DNA from 4 places in the Methylobacterium sp. CM6241 genome. Region 4 is predicted to be linked to each of the others. Evidence: predicted binding sites of a transcription regulator. Region 4 holds the regulator's gene; each other region holds the start of a gene.
What was found. Region 4 encodes LexA, which represses DNA repair genes until DNA is damaged. Its sites were predicted from a motif close to TGTTCNNNNTGTGTTCNG; they were not measured.
Positions count from the first base shown of each region.

Region 1: the regulator LexA is predicted to act here: its motif matches at 3,018-3,035, upstream of parE (DNA topoisomerase IV subunit B).
Region 2: the regulator LexA is predicted to act here: its motif matches at 1,204-1,221, upstream of ACYQR9_RS02260 (putative DNA modification/repair radical SAM protein).
Region 3: the regulator LexA is predicted to act here: its motif matches at 2,687-2,704, upstream of ssb (single-stranded DNA-binding protein).

Region 1 is NZ_CM139246.1:3,811,015-3,815,775, reverse strand. It holds gene ACYQR9_RS17925 (di-trans,poly-cis-decaprenylcistransferase) at 1-258, shown strand, start outside; gene ACYQR9_RS17920 (hypothetical protein) at 431-628, opposite strand; gene ACYQR9_RS17915 (PhoX family protein) at 762-2,750, shown strand; gene parE (DNA topoisomerase IV subunit B) at 3,049-4,761, shown strand, end outside.
Region 2 is NZ_CM139246.1:471,888-476,648, forward strand. It holds gene ACYQR9_RS02250 (TAXI family TRAP transporter solute-binding subunit) at 1-149, opposite strand, end outside; gene ACYQR9_RS02255 (RecX family transcriptional regulator) at 239-883, shown strand; gene ACYQR9_RS02260 (putative DNA modification/repair radical SAM protein) at 1,239-2,453, shown strand; gene ACYQR9_RS02265 (UdgX family uracil-DNA binding protein) at 2,453-4,036, shown strand; gene ACYQR9_RS02270 (sensor histidine kinase) at 4,372-4,761, opposite strand, start outside.
Region 3 is NZ_CM139246.1:4,328,448-4,333,208, reverse strand. It holds gene ACYQR9_RS20265 (phosphodiester glycosidase family protein) at 1-172, opposite strand, end outside; gene ACYQR9_RS20260 (hypothetical protein) at 454-975, shown strand; gene ACYQR9_RS20255 (DUF4174 domain-containing protein) at 1,060-1,464, opposite strand; gene ACYQR9_RS20250 (NADP-dependent oxidoreductase) at 1,640-2,656, shown strand; gene ssb (single-stranded DNA-binding protein) at 2,837-3,403, shown strand; gene ACYQR9_RS20240 (HAD-IA family hydrolase) at 3,894-4,586, opposite strand; gene ACYQR9_RS20235 (YciI family protein) at 4,714-4,761, shown strand, end outside.
Region 4 is NZ_CM139246.1:2,276,707-2,281,467, reverse strand. It holds gene oxc (oxalyl-CoA decarboxylase) at 1-1, opposite strand, end outside; gene ACYQR9_RS10550 (GntR family transcriptional regulator) at 789-1,481, shown strand; gene lexA (transcriptional repressor LexA) at 1,848-2,585, shown strand; gene ACYQR9_RS10540 (ComEC/Rec2 family competence protein) at 2,579-4,761, opposite strand, start outside.

The sequences.
Region 1 (4,761 bases), 1.5 Mb from region 4:
CCCGGGATGACCCGCACCACCTTCTCGACCCTGGTGACGGGCGATGCCTGTGTCCCCGAGGTCGATCTCGTGATCCGCACCAGCGGCGAGCAGCGGCTTTCCGATTTCCTGCTCTGGGAGAGCGCCTACGCCGAACTTCACTTCACCCGCCGCCATTGGCCTGATTTCGATGCCGGAGACCTCGAAGAAGCTCTCGCCGCCTACCGCAATCGCGACCGCCGCTTCGGAGGGCTGGCTACCGGGTCCGTGGCGGCCTGAAAAGCTGAGCCGACGATTGGCGAGGCAGGAGGCTGAAGGGTCGGGTCAAAGACTACCCTCTCACCCTTCGGCAGGCTGTTTTCCTTGCGATATGATGGTTCGGTCGGCTTGAGCCAGGCATAGCTTCGTCGGCGAGCAGACGGCTCCCTCGACCTTTAGGGCTGCGCTGCCCTCAGACGAAAAAGAGGAAGGCTCCGAAGCTCGCGAGGAAGCCCGCAAGAGACACCGCCGAGAGAGCAAGAAATTTGGAGGATGCCGTCGATCCGTCGTCGGCTCCGTCCTCGATGGGCGAGAAGGCACGACCCGCAGCCTGCGACGCGCGGATGAGATCGTCGTGGCGCACCATTCTCAAGGCTGCAGACGGCGCCATGTCGCTCTCCGACCGATCGGTTCTATGTGCGGAAACGCACAAACCAGAGATTGGTTCCCGACCCGACCCGTCATCGCCCCGCCATGTCCGGCTCCTAGGAATCCGTCACCTAAGTCACAGGACGAGTTCCACCATGACCGAGCCGCTGCGCACCCGCTCGCAGGCCGCCGAAGACGGCGAGGATGCAGGCACGAATACGAGCGGCAACGCCACGTTCGGCGATGTGGTCGCCGCGCGGTTCGACCGGCGCGACCTCCTGCGCGGTCTCCTCGGGGTCGGCGCCATCGCGGCGGTGGTGACGCCCCGCGCGCTCGCCGCCGCCCCGGCTGCGGCGGCGCAGGGACGGGCGACGCCGTTCCCGTTCAAGGAAATCGAAGCGGGTTCGGACACCCACCATCACGTTGCCGAGGGGCACGATGCCGACATCCTGATCCGCTGGGGCGATCCGGTCCTGCCTGGCGCGCCTGCTTTCGATCCGCGGAACCAGTCGGCGGAGGCCCAGGCCCGGCAGTTCGGCTACAACAACGACTTCGTCGGTTATTTCCCGATGCCCGGCGCCGCCGATCCGGCGGCGCACGGACTTCTCGTGGTCAATCACGAATACACCAACGAGGAGTTGATGTTCCCCGGCCTCGGCCGCCAGGATATCAAGACCGTCGCGTTCAAGGGCATGAACCGCGAGCTCGTCGATATCGAGATGGCCGCCCATGGCGGATCGGTGATCGAGGTGAAGCGAACGGACGGCAAATGGGCCGTGGTGCCGAACTCGCCTCACGCCCGGCGCATCACCGCGGAGACGGTGATGACTTTGTCCGGTCCCGCCGCAGGCTCCGACCGGCTGAAGACGACGGCCGATCCTGTGGGCCGTACGGTGAAGGGGATGATCAACAACTGCGCCGGCGGAACCACCCCCTGGGGGACGTGGCTCACCTGCGAGGAGAACATCAACTACTACTTCTCAGGCACACTCGCCGAGGGCTCGGGGGAGGCGGCCAATCACAAGCGCTTGGGCCTACCCGGCAACGCCTATGCCTGGGGCCGCTTCCATGAGCGGTTCGACCTGTCCAAAGAGCCGAACGAGCCGAACCGCTTCGGCTGGGTCGTGGAGATCGACCCGTTCGATCCCGCCTCCGTCCCGACGAAGCGCACCGCCATGGGCCGGTTCAAGCACGAAGGCGCCGCCGGCATCGTCTCGAAGAGCGGCCGCTACGTGGTCTACCAGGGCGACGATGAGCGTTTCGACTACGTCTACAAGTTCGTGACGGACGCGGCCGTAAATCTCGCCGACCGGCGGGCCAACCGCGATATCCTGGATTCCGGCACGCTCCACGTCGCCCGGTTCGATGCCGACGGACGCGGCGCCTGGATGCCGCTGGTCTTCGGACAAGGCCCCCTGACGACGGAGAACGGGTTCCGCTCCCAGGCCGACGTGGTCATCGAGGCACGGCGTGCCGCCGACCTCCTCGGCGCCACCAAGATGGATCGCCCGGAAGACGTCGAGGCCAATCCGAAGACCGGCAAGGTCTATGTCATGCTCACCAACAACGTGAAACGCAAACCCGACGAGGTGAACGCCGCCAATCCGAGGCCCGACAACCGCTTCGGCCACATCGTGGAGCTGACCCCCGACGAGGGCGACCATGCGGCACCGGGCTTCGCCTGGGAGATCCTCGTCAAATGCGGCGATCCCTCCATCGCTACGGTCGGCGCCACCTTCTCCTCCGCGACGACGAAGGACGGCTGGTTCGGCATGCCGGACAATTGCTCGGTCGACGGACAGGGTCGGCTCTGGGTCGCCACCGACGGGAACTCGCCATCGAAGACGGGCCGGAACGACGGAATCTGGGCCATGGAGACGGACGGGCAGGGACGGGGCACCGGCAAGCACTTCTTCCGGGTGCCCAACGGCGCGGAGATGTGCGGCCCCTACTTCACACCGGACGACACCACGTTCTTCGTCGCCGTCCAGCATCCCGGCGAGGCCGACGAGGAGGATCCGAAGGCCGCCCCCGCCACGTTCGAGGCACCCTCGACCCGGTGGCCGGATTTCGACGATGCGATGCCGCCCCGCCCGGCCATCGTCGCCATCACGAAGCGCGGGGGCGGCCGGGTCGGAAGCTGACCGCTCGGCCTTTCCAGCTGGACACTGGATCCCCCTCCGTCGCCGCTGAATGGCGGCCCTGTCGAACCGGCGTCGTGGAACTCGCCCCCATTGCGCCGCAACTCCTTCAGAGTGCCAGCAGGGGTACGGATAGCGCCCCGGGAAAGGGCAGGGCGTAGCGACCGCGACGGTCCCTCCGAAATCCCGACGACACAGCGTTAAGGGAATCGGCGCAAGCTGTGCAGGAACACGGGGAGAGACCTCCCGCGCCCTCATGGCGGCGCTTCACGTTTCCGTTTCGTTCCTGTATGGTTGGCACATGACTCAGCGCGAGACCTCACGCCAGGCCGTTGCGGCCCCCGCCGTCGGCCGGCCGAGCGATCTGTTCGCAGGCGGCCAGGCGCCGGTTCGCGGTGCCAAGGCTTCCTCCGCCGCCCGGGCGCCCCTCGACAAGGCGCCCATCGAAACAGCCGAGGCCGGCTACGACGCCTCGTCGATCGAAGTGCTGGAGGGGCTGGAGCCCGTCCGGCGCCGGCCGGGCATGTATATCGGCGGCACCGACGAACGCGCCCTGCACCATCTCTTCGCCGAGGTGATCGACAATTCCATGGACGAGGCTGTGGCCGGCCATGCCAGCTACATCGAGGTGGAACTGGAGGCGACGGGCCACCTCGTCATCACCGATAACGGACGCGGTATCCCGGTGGACCCGCATCCGAAATTCCCCGGCAAATCCGCCCTCGAAGTCATCATGACGACGCTGCACGCCGGCGGAAAATTCGACTCGAAGGTCTACGAGACCTCGGGCGGCCTTCATGGCGTCGGCATCTCCGTGGTCAATGCCCTCTCGGACAGCCTCGAGGTCGAGGTCGCCCGCAGCCAGACCCTGTACCGCCAGACGTTCTCGCGCGGCCACGTGCAGGGGCCTCTGGTGGAGGTCGGCCGGGTGCAGAACCGTCGCGGCACCCGGGTGCGCTTCCATCCCGATGCCGAGATCTTCGGAGCTCTGAAATTCGATCCGCGCCGGCTGTTCAAGATGGCCCGGTCAAAGGCCTACCTGTTCGGCGGCGTCGAAATCCGCTGGCGTTGCGCGCCGTCCCGGATCGAGGGGATGGACGACGTCCCGGCAGAGACCGTGCACCGCTTCCCCGGCGGCCTGCGCGATTATCTCGCCCGCGATCTCGAGGGCAAGGAACTCGTCACCGATGCGGTTTTCGCCGGCAAGGTGACGAAGCCCGGTGGCCATGGCTCCCTCGAATGGGCCGTCGCCTGGATGGTGGTGGAGGACGGGGTCTCGCACTCCTATTGCAACACCATCCCCACCGCCGAGGGTGGCACGCATGAAAGCGGCCTGCGCGTCGCCCTGCTGCGGGCCCTACGCGAACATGCCGAACGCGTCGGCCAGGCTAAGCGCATGACCTCCGTCACAACGGATGACGTCATGGCGACCTGCGCCTCGATGCTCTCCGTCTTCATCCGCGAGCCGGAATTCCAGGGCCAGACCAAGGACAAGCTCGCCACCGTGGAAGCCTCGAGGATTGTCGAGACGGCGATCCGCGACGCGTTCGACCATTGGCTCGCCGCCTCCCCGGCACAGGCCAACAAACTTCTCGACTGGGTGATCGACCGGGCCGAGGAGCGCCTGCGCCGACGCCAGGAGAAAGAGGTCGCGCGCAAATCCGCGACCCGCAAGCTACGTCTGCCGGGCAAGCTCGCCGATTGCTCCAAGGCCGGTACGGCCGGCTCGGAAATCTTCATCGTCGAGGGCGATTCCGCCGGCGGCTCGGCAAAGCAGGCGCGCGACCGCGCCAGCCAGGCGATCCTGCCCCTGCGCGGCAAGATCCTCAACGTGGCCTCGGCCAGTCGCGACAAGATGGGCGCCAACCAGCTCATCTCCGACCTGACCCAGGCGCTCGGTTGCGGCACGGGCAACAGTTACAAGGGCGAGGATCTTCGCTACGAGAAGGTCATCATCATGACCGACGCCGATGTCGACGGCGCCCATATCGCATCCCTGCTGATCACCTTCTTC
Region 2 (4,761 bases), 1.8 Mb from region 4:
GCCTCGGCCCCGTCGCGAGGACCGACCGCCACCGTGAGAACGGTCGGGCGCGACAGGTAGACCACGGCGGCCGCCAGGACGGCGAAGCCGAGGCCGAGCGCGACCAGGAGCCACTCGCGCTTCAGGAGGAATGCCGGCATGACATGCATGCGTCCTCTCGGGGTAAGACAGGAAACCGGTTCACGGTCGAGACGATGCGCGACATGATCCTGAAACCTGTCCGAAGCGTGATGAACCGATGAACGCTCGAAACGTTGCAGCGGGTCGGCCTGGGCCCTCTCGTGAGGCAAAAGCTACGCCCCGCGAGGCAAAATCTGATACCCGCGAGGCAAAACCTACGCCGCCGGTCACGGCCGCGTATCTGGAGCGCGTCGCCCTGCACTATCTGGAGCGCTACAGCGCCTCCGTGGCGATGCTGCGCCAGACCTTGGAGCGCCGGGTCGCCAAGAGGTGCCGGCTCCGGGACGAAGACCCGGCCGCCTTCGCCGAGACCGTCGCCGCCATCGTGGAGCGCGCCCGTTCCTCCGGCCTCGTGGACGATGCCCGGTTCACCGCCGCGCGGGCCGCGACCCTGCGTCGGCGCGGGACCTCCGCCCGCGGCCTCGCGGCCAAGCTCGCCGCCAAGGGGGTCGACCGGACGCTGATCGCCGAAACCCTGGAGACCGAGCGCGACCGGGGCGAGGAGGAAGGCACCAATGCGGAAGAGGTGGCGGCCCGCGCCTATGCCAAGCGCCGCCGCCTCGGCCCGTTCCGCCGCCCCGACCTCCGTGCCGCCCACCGCGACAAGGATCTCGCCTCGATGGCGCGGGCCGGGTTCTCGTACGGATTGGCGAAGGCGGTCGTCGATGAGGAGGTGAATGCGGAGGACGGGCTCGACCGGTGATGGAGGTATCTCCGTCAGCCGAGCGGTGCTTCCGCCTCTCCCCGCACGCCTAGGGCATTCACACCTCTCGCGCGCTACGCGGCCCTCCTCCCCAGCGGATCTCGGGCCTGCCCGAGATCCGTCGAGCTTGTGGGGAGGAGTTGGAGGTGGGGGTGGTTGGGCGACCCTCACGCTGCGGAGGCTGGCGGAGCCACCCCCACTCCTAACCTCTCCCCACAAGGGGGAGAGGGACGCGCGATGCCTGCTGAACGCGGCGGCTCCACGCGCGGGGAAAGGGGCCTGCGCACCCTGCGGCATTTCCGACCCGGCCCGACAAAAACTTGAACGAAACACGAACGACGCGCATGTCCCTGTCATGGACGAGACCCTCGCCAAGAAGCTGCGCATCCTGGCCGATGCCGCGAAATACGACGCCTCCTGCTCCTCGTCGGGGGCACCCAAACGGGTGGCGGGCAAGGGCGAACTCGGCTCGACCACGGGCGCCGGCATCTGCCACGCCTACACGCCGGACGGGCGCTGCATCTCGCTCCTGAAGATCCTGCTGACCAATTACTGTCTGTTCGATTGCGCCTATTGCGTGAACCGGCGCTCCTCCAACGTCGCTCGCGCCAAGTTCACCGTCGAGGAAGTCGTGACCCTCACGGTGGAGTTCTACAAGCGCAACTATATCGAGGGTCTGTTCCTCTCCTCGGGCATCATCAAGTCGCCCGACCACACGATGGAGCTGCTGACGCGGGTGGCCAAGAGCCTTCGGCGCGACCACGGCTTTCGCGGCTATATCCATCTGAAATCGATCCCGGAGGCGAGCCCATGGCTGGTGGAAGAGGCGGGGCTCTATGCCGACCGGCTCTCGATCAACCTCGAACTCCCCACCGATGCCAGCCTGCACCGGCTGGCGCCGGAGAAGAACGGCCCGGTCATCCAGAAGGCGATGAAGCAGATCGGCGCGCGGATCACCGAGGCGAAGGCCGAGAAGCGCCGGTTCTCGCCCGCCGGCCAGTCGACGCAGGTCATCGTCGGCGCGGACACCACCACCGACGAGGCGCTGATCCGCAAGAGCGCCCTTCTCTACGGTTCGTTCAACCTGAAGCGGGTCTATTACTCGGCCTTCAGCCCGATCCCCGACGGCTCGGCCATCCTGCCGCTGAAATCCCCGCCGCTTCAGCGCGAGCACCGGCTTTACCAGGCCGATTGGCTGATCCGGTATTACGACTTCTCCGCCGACGACGTGGCGGATGCCGCCGAAGACGGCATGTTTTCCCTCGACATCGATCCGAAACTGGCCTGGGCCCTGAAGCACCGGGGGCGTTTCCCCGTGGACGTGAACGTCGCCGACCGCGAGATGCTGCTGCGGGTGCCGGGCCTCGGTGCGCGTGCGGTGGACAAGATCGTGAAGGCGCGCCGCCACACACGGCTGCGCCTCGACGACGTCGCCCGCCTGACCTCCGGCCTCAAGCGCGCCCGCCCGTTCCTGATCGCCGCCGATTATCATCCGGGCCCCGGCGGGACCGACCGGCTGGACCTGCGCGCCAAGCTCGTCGAGCCGGCACGGCAGCTGAGCCTGTTCTGATGGACCGCGATGGTGAGCATCACCCTCCCCCCTCTGCGGGGGAGGGTGCCTGCGGAGCAGGCGGGAGAGGGGACGACCTTTCCGGAGATGGCGCTCCCCTCTCCCGACCCTCGCTCACGCGAGGGCCACCCTCCCCCGCAGAGGGGGCAAGGTCGGGTGGATCACTCCAAACGATCACCCTCCGCGAGGGCGCCGATCTCGACGGGTTCCGCACCGCAGCGCGCCGGCTCGCCGCCGCATCGGTCCCGCCCGATAGAGTAGTCTGGTCCATCGGGCAGGCCCCCGGCCTGTTCGGACAGGTCTCCCAGCCAGAATCCGGCTCCGATGCGCCACTAAGCCTGCCGCGCGCGGCGGCCGACCTGATCCGCATGGTCGTCCCGCATCGCGATCCCGAGCGCTACGCCCTGCTCTACACCCTGATCTGGCGCATCACTCACGGCGAGCGTGGCCTGCTGGAAGTGGGAAGCGACCCGCTGGTCCATCGGCTGGACCGGATGCGCAAGGCCATCGCCCGCGACCTGCACAAGATGCACGCCTTCCTGCGGTTCCGGCGGACTGAGGCCGACGGTGTCGAGCGCTTCGTCGCCTGGTTCGAGCCGGACCATCACATCCTGGAGGCGGCAACCACGTTCTTCGTCTCGCGTTTCCGGTCGTTGCACTGGACGATCCTCACGCCGGACGGCTCCGCCCATTGGGATGGGGAGACCCTGACCTTCGGCCCGCCGGGACGACGCGAGGATGCGCCCGAGGCCGACGGGTTCGAGGCCGGCTGGCGCGATTATTATGAGAGCACGTTCAACCCCGCCCGCACCAACCTCGCCGCCATGCGGGCGGAGATGCCGAAGAAGTATTGGCGCAACATGCCGGAAACAGCGGCGATTCCCGGCCTCGTCCGCGCCGCCTCAGCCCGCACGGAAGCCATGATCGAACGGGAGCCGCAGATGCCGACCAAGCGTAACCCCGCCAAGGCCGTCGCCGCCATGTCCGACCAGGATCCCACCTCCCTGGAGGAGCTCAACGCCATCATCCGGCGCTCGGAGCCCCTGGTGCCGGGCGCGACCCAGGCCGTCCTCGGCGAAGGCCCTGCCCATGCCGCCATCGCCTTCGTCGGCGAGCAGCCGGGCGACCAGGAGGATCGGCAGGGCCGCCCCTTCGTGGGACCGGCCGGGCAGCTCCTGTCCCGCGCCATGGCGGATGCGGGCATTCAGCGGAACGCGGCCTACCTCACCAATGCGGTCAAGCATTTCAAGTTCGAGGAGCGCGGCAAGCGCCGCATCCACCAGAAGCCCACTGCCGGCGAGGTGAGCCATTACCGCTGGTGGCTCGACCGGGAGCTGGATTTCGTGGCCCCCAAACTCGTCGTGGCCCTGGGCGCCACCGCCGTCCTGGCCCTGACGGGCAAGGCGATCCCCATCACCCGCGCCCGCGGCCCCGCTTCTTTCGGCAAGCCCTATGAGGGCTTCATCACGGTGCACCCCTCCTACCTCCTGCGCCTCCCCGACGAAGCCAAGGAAGACGCTTACGCGGCCTTCGTGGCCGACCTGAAACGGGTCGGGGATCTGGCGCGCACGCTGGGGGGATAGCGGCTTGGCCACGGGATCCGGCGCTACGATCGATGACCTTGCCCTAGCTGCGGGTACGACCTGCGCATTCGGGTGTCACGGGTCCGCCTGAGATGCCTCGGGTAGGATAGAAAAGTCTGATGACCGTAGCGACCCCGGAAGAAGGATCGTCCGCCCGAGTGGACGTCACGCAGCGACCCAGCCAGAGCATGGCGTGTCGGACCGTCACCCGACGATCGGCAGCATGACGAGATGCGAGATCGGGACATACGGACCAAGAGACCTTGCCGACCAAAAGACCTTGCCGACCGAAAGATCTTGCCTCCTCATCCCAGATCTCTGAGGCCTGTGAGGCTTCAGGACGAGAGGGTGCCCGAATCCTCGGCCCCCTCTCGTACGCCGGCCTCCCGGTACGGAAATGCGAGCACGACCCGTGTGCCGGGCTGCAGATCCTGCCATTCCGGTTGACCGCCGAGTTGGCGACCGAGCCCGGTGATCACCGTCATGCCGAGGCTCTTCGACCGCGACGGGTCGAAGCCCGCTGGCAGGCCGACGCCGCTGTCGCAGACTTCGAGACGGAGCCGTCCCGGCTCCTCCCGCGTCACCGAGACCCGCACTTCGCCGGCCCCATCGGGATAGGCATATTTGAAGGCGTTCGTGACGAGCTCGTTGACGATGAGCCCCAACGGCACGGCATGGTTCGTCGCCACCATGACCGGTGCGACCTCGCAGGTCAGTCTGTGGTT
Region 3 (4,761 bases), 2.1 Mb from region 4:
AAGGCAGGCCGTCGGTGCCGAGCCAGAACACCCGGACCCGCTCGCGGCGCAGATCCACCGTACAGATCGTGAAGGTCTCGCCCTCCGACTGCACCGCCTTACACGGAGAGGCTGTGGTCGGCGCGGCCCCGGCGGGCAGGGAAGCGAGTCCGGCCACGCCCGCGAGGAGCATGGCTCCGGCAAAGGCTCGGGCAACAGCACGGGCAAGGTTGGATCGCGTTGACGTCATCGGTGAATCCCGGGGCGAACGAACCGTCCGCCGTCCCATGCGGACGGCGTGGCGCGGGGTGTCCTCGCCCGAAACCGGAGGCGTTTTCAAGGCGTGACGGTCGCCCGTCTCACCGAGCTGTGATCGGCGCGGCCGGTGCGGGACAAAATGCGCCATGAACTCTTTGCGGAGCCGGGGCGTTCTGCAACCACTGGGGACAAGAACCTGTCTTTGGAGACAAGACGATGAAACGCATTGTTCTGGCAGCGACCGCGATGGTCGGCGCTCTGGCGATGATCCCGGCGACGGCGGAAGCCCGTGGCTGGGGCGGCCATGGCGGCGGATTCGGCCATGGTGGCGGGTTTGGCCATGGCGGCTTCGGACGCGGTGGATTCGCCCATGGCGGCTTCGGCCGCGGTGGGTTCGGTCACGGTGGCTTCGGCGGCTATCGCGGCGGCTTCCGGAGCGCGGGCTTCGGCTATCGCGGCGGCTGGGGTGGGCATCGCGGCTACGGCTGGCGAGGCGGTTACGGTCGTGGCTACGGCTACGGCCTCGGCGGTCTCGGCCTCGGTGTGGGCCTCGGCCTCGCCGCTGGCGGGCTCTATGGCGGCTACGGTGGCTATGGCGGATACCCGGCCTACGGGTATGGTTACGCCCCGGCCGCTTATGGCGGATACGGCGGTTACGGTGGCGAATGCTACACCGTCCCGCGCACCCGCTGGACTCCCTACGGACCTCGCCGGGTCCTGGTCGAGCGCTGCTACTGAGCCGGTCTCGTTCGAGATGACTTCAATAGGAAAGGGACCGCCTCGGCGGTCCCTTTTTCGTTGCCCCCTCGGCCAACCCATACGCTATCGCCGGCCTCGCTCGTCCTTGCGCATCGGCATGGCATCGATAGTGGAAAACAGGCGGGGGGCCGGGATCGGGGCGGCTTCGACGAGCTTCGCATCGCCGTCCTTGCCCACCAGCACGACACGGAAGTCCCGCTCCCCAATCCCGAAGCGGTTGCGGATGCTTTTGGCCTCGGCGCCTGTCCCGATCGCCTCCACCACGACGAGGTCGCGCTCCGCGTAATCCGCCCGTCGCGCCCGCGCCTCGCGTCTCTGCTCCTCGATTCGCGGATCTTCACCGTCCGGAGCGACGATGACCAGAACGCGCGATGTCCAGCGATGGGCGGCGAGGGGATCTTCGGCGAGTGCCTGCGACGCAAGGCCGGACATGGCAGCGATACTGGCGAGGAGAAGCGGGCGGGCCATCCGGGTATACCGATCGAGGTGACGGGCATGTGCCCATGGGCGTCAACGCCGCTCGGCGCGGGCGGTGCCGCAACGCGCAACCGGAACACCCGAGCCAGATCGGCCTTGTCGAAATGTCCCTCGATTCCCGCACGCCCGTTCAGCGGATTCGTCATCACAACCGGAGCGTCAGATCATGGTCGCCGTGAACCGCAGCATCGTCCTCGCCTCCCGTCCGCACGGAGAGCCGACCGCCGCGCATTTCCGGCTCGAGGAGAGCCGCACACCGACGCCGGGGGAGGGGGAAGTGCTGCTCCGCAACCGCCTCCTCTCCCTCGATCCCTACATGCGCGGACGGATGAGCGCGGCGAAATCTTATGCCGAGCCTGTCGCCATCGGCGCGCCCATGGTCGGGGCCACCGTGTCGGAGGTGGTGGCCTCGCGGCATCCGGATTTCCACGAGGGCGACGTAGTGACCGCCTTCGGGGGCTGGCAGGATTTCGCGGTCACCAAGGGACAGGGGCTGCGCAAGCTCGATCCCGCGGCGGCGCCGGTCAGCACGGCGCTCGGCGTCCTCGGGATGCCGGGCATGACCGCCTATACCGGCCTCCTCACCATCGGGCAGCCGAAGGCGGGCGAGACCGTCGTGGTCGCCGCCGCTGCCGGGCCGGTAGGCTCCCTCGTCGGTCAGATCGCCAAGCTGAAGGGCGCGCGCGCCGTCGGCATCGCGGGCGGTCCTGAGAAATGCGCCTACCTCACCGACGTGCTCGGCTTCGACGCGGCGGTCGATCACCGCACCGACGACCTGCCCGGCGCGCTTGCCGCCGCCTGCCCCGACGGAATCGACGTGTATTTCGAGAATGTCGGCGGCGCGGTGTTCGACGCCGTACTGCCGCTCCTCAACGACTTCGCCCGCATTCCGGTCTGCGGCCTCGTCTCGGGCTACAACCTCACCGAATTGCCACCGGGGCCGGACCGCAGCCCCGTCATCATGCGCGCCATCCTGACCAAGCGCCTGACCCTGCGCGGCTTCATCGTGTGGGATTTCGCCGACCAGGAAGAGGAGTTCCTGAGTGAGGTCGGCACCTGGCTGAGAGAAGGGCGCATCCAGCATCGGGAAGACATCGTCGACGGACTGGAGGCGGCGCCGGAGGCCTTCATCGGGCTGCTGAAGGGCCGGAATTTCGGCAAGATGCTGGTGCGGATCGCGTGACCAGCAAGTGCGCGATCCTTGCGCGCCAAAACGAACAAAGATAGAACATCGACCTGTGATCGATGGGGACAAATTCGCCCTCCCGATTGCGGGCCGCCTGTCCGAAGTTCATGAAGGGCGAACGGGACGGACGGCGTGTGAGGCCCTTCCGTCAGTGAGATCGATCGAGAGGAGAGCGGCATGGCCGGCAGCGTCAACAAGGTGATTTTGGTGGGCAATCTCGGGCGCGACCCCGAGACCCGGCGCCTCGCCTCCGGCGATCCCGTGGTCAACCTGCGCATCGCCACGTCCGAATCCTGGAAGGACAAAGCGTCGGGCGAGCGCAAGGAGAAGACCGAGTGGCACTCGGTGGTGATCTACAACGAGAACCTCGCCCGCGTGGCCGAGCAGTACCTGCGCAAGGGCTCGAAGGTCTATATCGAGGGCCAGCTCCAGACCCGGAAATGGGCGGACCAGTCCGGCGTCGAGAAATACACCACCGAGGTGGTGCTCCAGCGCTTCCGTGGTGAACTCACGCTCCTCGACGGCCGTAGCGGCGGCGGAGAAATGGGCGCCGACGACGAGGGCGGCGGCCAGATCAGCCGCGGCGGCGATTACGGCGGCGGCCGTGGCGGGGATCGCGGGGGAGACCGGGGTGGCGATCGCGGCGGGGAATACGGCGGCGGCCGTTCCTCGGGCGGCGAGCGTCGGCCGGCGGCGGCTTCGTCGAAGCCCAATTACGACCTCGACGACGATATCCCGTTCTAGGGATCTGCCGTTCCCGTCCTCGGCATCCGACGGACGGGACGCATTACGAGAGTCACACATCTCGCGAGCAGCGCGGGTCCCCTCTCCTGGAAGGAGAGGGACAGGGTGAGGTGTGTGACCTTTTCGAAGATGGACCACACCTCGCCCAACCCTCTCCTTACAGGCAGGGCGATCGCATATGACACCACGCCGTCATTCCGGGTCGCCAAAGGCGAGCCCGGAATCCAGAGCCGCCGAAAGTGTAAAGTCCTGCACCACTTGTGTTTCTGGATCCCGGGCTCCGCTGCGCGGACCCGGGATGACGGGGTGGTGTCACCGAGTTTCTGACAGGCGAATCGGCATATGCGATGGCCCTGCCTGGAAGGAGAGGGAGCACGTCGCGCCTCATATCGCCTCCTCATGAACAGGGGGGAACAGGCGTCGAGGAGATGGGTGACTCCAGCAGCCGCTGACCGAGCAGACCGGCGGGTGCCCGATCAGGGGGTAAGCATCAGGCGTCGGGTTGCGACGGCCCGAGCCGCGCCATCTCCGATGCGACCTCCAGCAGGGTCTCCCCGGTCAGATCCGGTACCTCGAGGGCCGGTGAGTACGGCACGCCACGAGCGACATAGCCTGTCATGAGGCCGGCGATCCTGGCGCCGTGGAGGTCCCAAGGGTGGATCGCGATCATTGCCATCTCGCCCGGAGCGATGCCGGCGGCCCGCGCGGCGTGGCGGTAGACCTCGGCGCGCGGCTTCGACAGCTTCACCTCCTCAATGGAGAAAACCCGCTCGACGAGCCCCTCCATACCTGCCGCAGCGAGCAATCCCCTCGTGGTCGCGGCTGCGCCGTTGCTCAGCGCGAAGACCCGGATGCCGTCATCGGCCAGAACCTCGAATGCCGCCTTGGCGTCCTCGTGCGGCGGAAGGGCCTTCATCATGCCGAGCAAAGCCGTCTTGTCCTCCGGCGAGGCGGAGAGGCCGTGCATGGCGAGCACCTCGTCCAGGCACCCCGACAGCACGGACTGGAACGGCGCGAAGGTGCCTGTCGCCGCCAGGGCGAACATGTCCCGCAGGCCGGCGGTGTAGAGGAAGTCCAAGGCGAGGGGCGGCAAGCCCATTGCCACCAGGGCGGGCCGCATCGGCTCCATGCTGAACACGGTGCCGATGATGTCGAAAGCGACGGCTTTCGGGCGAACGAGCATGACTTTGCCCCTGTCGATGGATGCGGCGGGATCGATGGCGTCGGGTAACCGGCCCAGCGGTCTGTGAGTTCACACGAACCGTGCCTTCGTGCTTCCATGGGCTCGATCGAGCAGGGGAGGCGAATCGATGCGCGTCATGGTTCTGGTCAAGGCGACCGCGGACAGCGAAGCGGGG
Region 4 (4,761 bases):
TCGTGTTCTCTCCCTGGTTCTTTGACGTTTTATTTTGATTGGCGGTCCGCAAAGTCGGCGAACCGATGACGTGAACTTTTCCGCCGCGGGATTTGGTTCTCTCGTGCGGCGCAAACCCGATTGGGATGCGGCTTCGGAGACCGCGGGATTCCTCGACGTTAGATCGTCGTCCTGGCAGTGACTTTGGAGTTGGCGTTGCAGTGAAGTCGGCCAGCGTGACGTTTCATTCTCCCTCGACGGGGCGTGGATTTTCTTCAACGGGAATCCAAAAATTTATGATCTCTTTGGGTATTCCGCGCAGCTTAATCTTTGCGGTGACTTGATGGGGTCGATGGTGGACACAACCAAATCACCATGTTTTATAATGCCTACCGCCAGTCGAGCGGCGTTCGCCGGCTGGCGATCCCGCGCTTGCCTCGAACTGAAAAGACGCTTTGACCCGATCTAACGGTCAAGAACTGCTGTAAGCCCTCCGACCCGATAGGCAATTGGTGGCATACCAAATACCAACTGTCAAACGGATTTGCACGATTGTGCCGATCAGCATCGGATCGCTCGAACGCGAGGCTTCGCATGGCCGGTCGACACGGGAAGAATACAACTCCTTCCTTCATGGTAATCGGAAGTCTGCTCTTCGACCCGTAGCGAGGAAAGCGCCACTCAGCTTATGTTAAGAGCTTTGAGCGGGCCGAGGCATTCCTTGTATTTCAAACGCGAGTTTGGCATGCTTCACACCAAGTGTGCTCGCCCGCGTGTGCGAGTTTAAATTATTCTAGGTGGCATGAAAAATGGTTAAAACCGACACATTTCAAGTAAAGCCTATCGTTGCGACTTCAAGCTTGCGTGCATTGGCTTATGACGCGCTCAAAGAAGCAATCACGAACATGAACATTTATAATCAGCGTGAAGAGGTTCGCCTGGATGAGCGAAAGCTGTCCTTGAACCTTGGCGTGAGCCGCACCCCTGTGCGCGAAGCGCTGACGGTATTGGAGCAGGAAGGCTTCGTGCGGTTCGAGGCCCGTCGCGGTGTCTTCGTCATCAAGAAGTCGAAGAAAGAAATTGTCAGCATGATCCAGGCTTGGTCTGCCTTGGAGAGCATGGCTGCGCGCCTCGCCTGCGAGCGGGCCACCGACGAACAACTTCACTGCCTGCGTGAGCACTTTCCAGAATTCTATGAAGGGCGCCCGTCGGATCATCTCGACGAGTATTCGGAAGCCAACATTCGCTTCCACCAGAAGATCATTTCGCTCGGCCAGTGCGACGTGATCAAAGACATCACCAGCAACCTGCTGATGCATGTCCGCGGTATTCGCAACACCGCGCTGCGTCAGGGGGAACGCGCGGCCAATTCGATCAAGGAACACGTGGCGATCATCAAGGCATTGGAAGCGCGGGATGCAGATCTGGCGGAACGCCTCGTGCGCGAGCACGGCCTCGGCCTAGCCAGCCATGTCGAGAAATATGGTGACTATCTCGACTGATCGACGCTGCCGCCAGAGTACCCGCCACATCGCATGGCTCCCCGGCCGTCGGTGACCGACAAAGTCATCGGCGGGGACTGGGCGCGCGGCTCCGCCGGACACCGCGAAGGCCCGCCATAAAGGGGCGGGGTAAGCCCCCGCGGCACGAAGCCCCTTCGGATGATTGAAGGGCCCGGCGGGTGATACCGGCGGACGCCAAGCCGGCCCGCGGTAAGGCGCCTTGAGCGGAACATTGCGCGTCAGGAACAAACTCTACCACCGGGTTAACGGAACCCTTGCAGAACACTTGCGGAACGTTTACCGTGTTCGTGTTTTGTTTCAGCGGCGTTAGTCGCGGCCATTGGCTTCAGTGGAAGAGTGATCTGTATGTTGACGCGTAAGCAGCTGGATCTTCTCCAATTCATCCAACAACGGATGCAGGAGAGTGGCGTCCCGCCCTCCTTCGACGAGATGAAGGACGCCCTCGATCTCAAATCGAAGTCGGGGATCCACCGGTTGATCACGGCCCTCGAAGAGCGCGGATTTCTGCGTCGTTTGCCGAATCGCGCCAGGGCGATCGAAGTGATCCGGATGCCTGAGAGCCTGACCGGTGCACCGGCGTCGAAGCCCGCTCCCGCCGGTGAAGTTCGCCGCTTCACGCCGAGCGTCGTCGAAGGCGGTCGGTCCAAGGCGATGCCGTCCCTGCGCCAGCCAACGACCCAGGCCCAGGACGAGAGCGGCAGGTCGATCACGATCCCGGTCATGGGACGGATCGCGGCCGGCACGCCGATCTCCGCCATACAGAACCAGAGCCATTCCGTGACGCTATCACCGGACTTCCTGGCCGGCGGCGAACATTACGCTCTGGAGGTCCGTGGCGATTCGATGATCGAAGCGGGTATCCTCGACGGTGATCTTGTCGTGATCAAGAAGCAGGACACTGCGAATACCGGCGACATCATCGTTGCCCTCATCGACGATGAAGAGGCCACATTGAAGCGCCTGCGTCGCCGCGGTTCCTCCATCGCTCTGGAAGCGGCAAACCCAGCCTACGAGACGAGGGTTCTGGGTCCGGATCGTGTTCAGATCCAGGGGCGACTCGTCAGCCTGGTCCGTCGTTACTGAAGCCCGTCCGACTGCGTTTCGGATGACGGATCGCCGTCGTCGCCCTCGGGTTCTATGGGTTTCGGACTTGGTCCCGATTCCTTCGGAGGCGAAGGGGACGGCGTGACGACGGCGACCGCCCGCCGCCATGGCGGACGAGAATGAGGTTGGTGGGCGGACGTGACCTGCGGTCCTTCGGGGCCGTAACGGATGGCGGTGGCGCCGCGTAGAGCCAGGTATGCGCGATCGATGACGAAGCCGGCCCTGCAGTCTTTGGGAGCGTCCCGGCGGGCGATGATCACACTCGCCCGTTCGCAATCCTCCGCGAAGGCCCGCTTGTCCTTGACGAGGGCGACGATCCGACCCGGCCCTAACTCGACGACGCATCCGACGGTATCGCATCGGCTTCTCGGCGAGGCTGCGACGGCGGCGACCTTCCGCGAATCGCCATCCGCCTTGAGCCATTGTTCGAGGACGAAGGCCGGCGGGCTGCCGAGAATGCTCAATCGGCCGTCCCCGTCGCGGAAGGCTGCACCGCCACCCTCACGGTCGATGTAGACGTCGTAACGCGGCGGCATGGTAGCGAGCACGACACCGAGAGCGGCCGGAGCAAGGCCGATCCAGCGTAAGCTCGAGACGGGAAGTGCCAGCAGGAGCAGGGCGAGAGCAAGCAGGCAGAGTGCCGTGCTGCCATAGGCCGGGACGACGAGGGTGGCGTGTCCGAACCCGCTGATCCAGCCGGAGATCGTGAGCATCCCGCGTACGGCGAGCCCCATCGCCCACCAGACCGGCTGGTCCAGTGCGAAGGGATAGGCGAGGATCCCAAGAACCGCCGCCGGCATCACCGCCAGGGAGACGAGGGGCAAGGTCAGGGCATTGCCGACGATGCCGAAGGGCTGGACGGTCTGGAAGTGATAGGTTGCGAAGGGCGCCGTGGCGATCTGGGCGATCAAGGTCGTCGCCAGCGTGCCAAGGATCGCGACAGCCAGAAACCGCCAGGTTCGGGCCAAGAGGCCCGCACCTTCGCGTGGCGGCATCCAGCGATTGAGCGCACCGGCGCAAGCGATGAGGCCGGCTACCGCGCCGAAGGACATCTGAAAGCTCGGGCCGAGAATCCCGTCCGGCTCTCGCGCGAGGGCGATGAGGGCAGCGAGCGCGAGGTTTCGCATGCTCAAAGCCGGGCGATCTACCAGGATCGCGCCGAGCATCACCAACGTCATGATGAGCGAGCGTTCGGCAGCGATATCCCAGCCCGAGAAGACGCAATAGGCCGTGACACCCACCATGGCGAAACCGGCGGCGATCTTCTTGATCGGCCAAACCAGGGCGAGCCCCGGAACGAGGGCGAGCAGCGCGCGGACGAGCCAGAACACGACGCCAGCTGCGAGCACCATGTGGAGGCCGGAAATCGAGACGACGTGGTAGATTCCCGCCGCACGCAGAACCTCGTTGGTCTCGGCATTGATGAGGCCGCGCTTGCCCGTTACGAGGGCGGCGGCCACCGCGCCGGCCTGCCCGCCATTGGCGTCGGTGATGCGCCGGGTCAGCGCGTTGCGGGCGTCGTCTACGGCGGCTGCCAGCGCTACGGAGCGCGGCAAAGGCCTGGGCGGAGGCTTGACGTCGATCTTGCCTACCAGGGAACCGACGGCACCGATCCCGCGAAAATAGGCATCCCGGGCGAAATCATATCCGCCGGGGCGGGCCGCGTCGGGCGGCGGCAGGAGCCGTGCCGTCGCCGAAATGAAATCGCCGGGCTTCAGCGCAAGGGCCTTCTTGTAGGAAACGCGGACCCGCGTGGGCCGGCGATCCGGCGGGAGGTTGCCGAAACTTTCCACGAGAACGATCAGGCGGGCGCCGACTTCCCGTTCGTCGAGGGCTTCCACCAATCCGGTGAGCGGGGCAATCGTCGTCCGGGCCAGGACGGGTGCCGCTACGACCTGCATCCGCAAGGTGGCGGCTGCGAAGCCCAGGAAGGCTGCGGCAAGTCCGAGAACCAATGCCAAGGCCACGGGCCTCGAACCGAGGCGAAGTGCGAGGGCAGAGAGTGCGGACGCGACGAGGAGGGGTGCTGCCAGCGCCGGCTGACCATCCGTGGCGGTGAAACAGACGAGGATGCCAAAACCGAACGTGACGGCAAGCCAGGGAAACAGGCGCCTCTGTTCGGATTCCTGAACCAGCCCGTCGACGATCCAGCGTC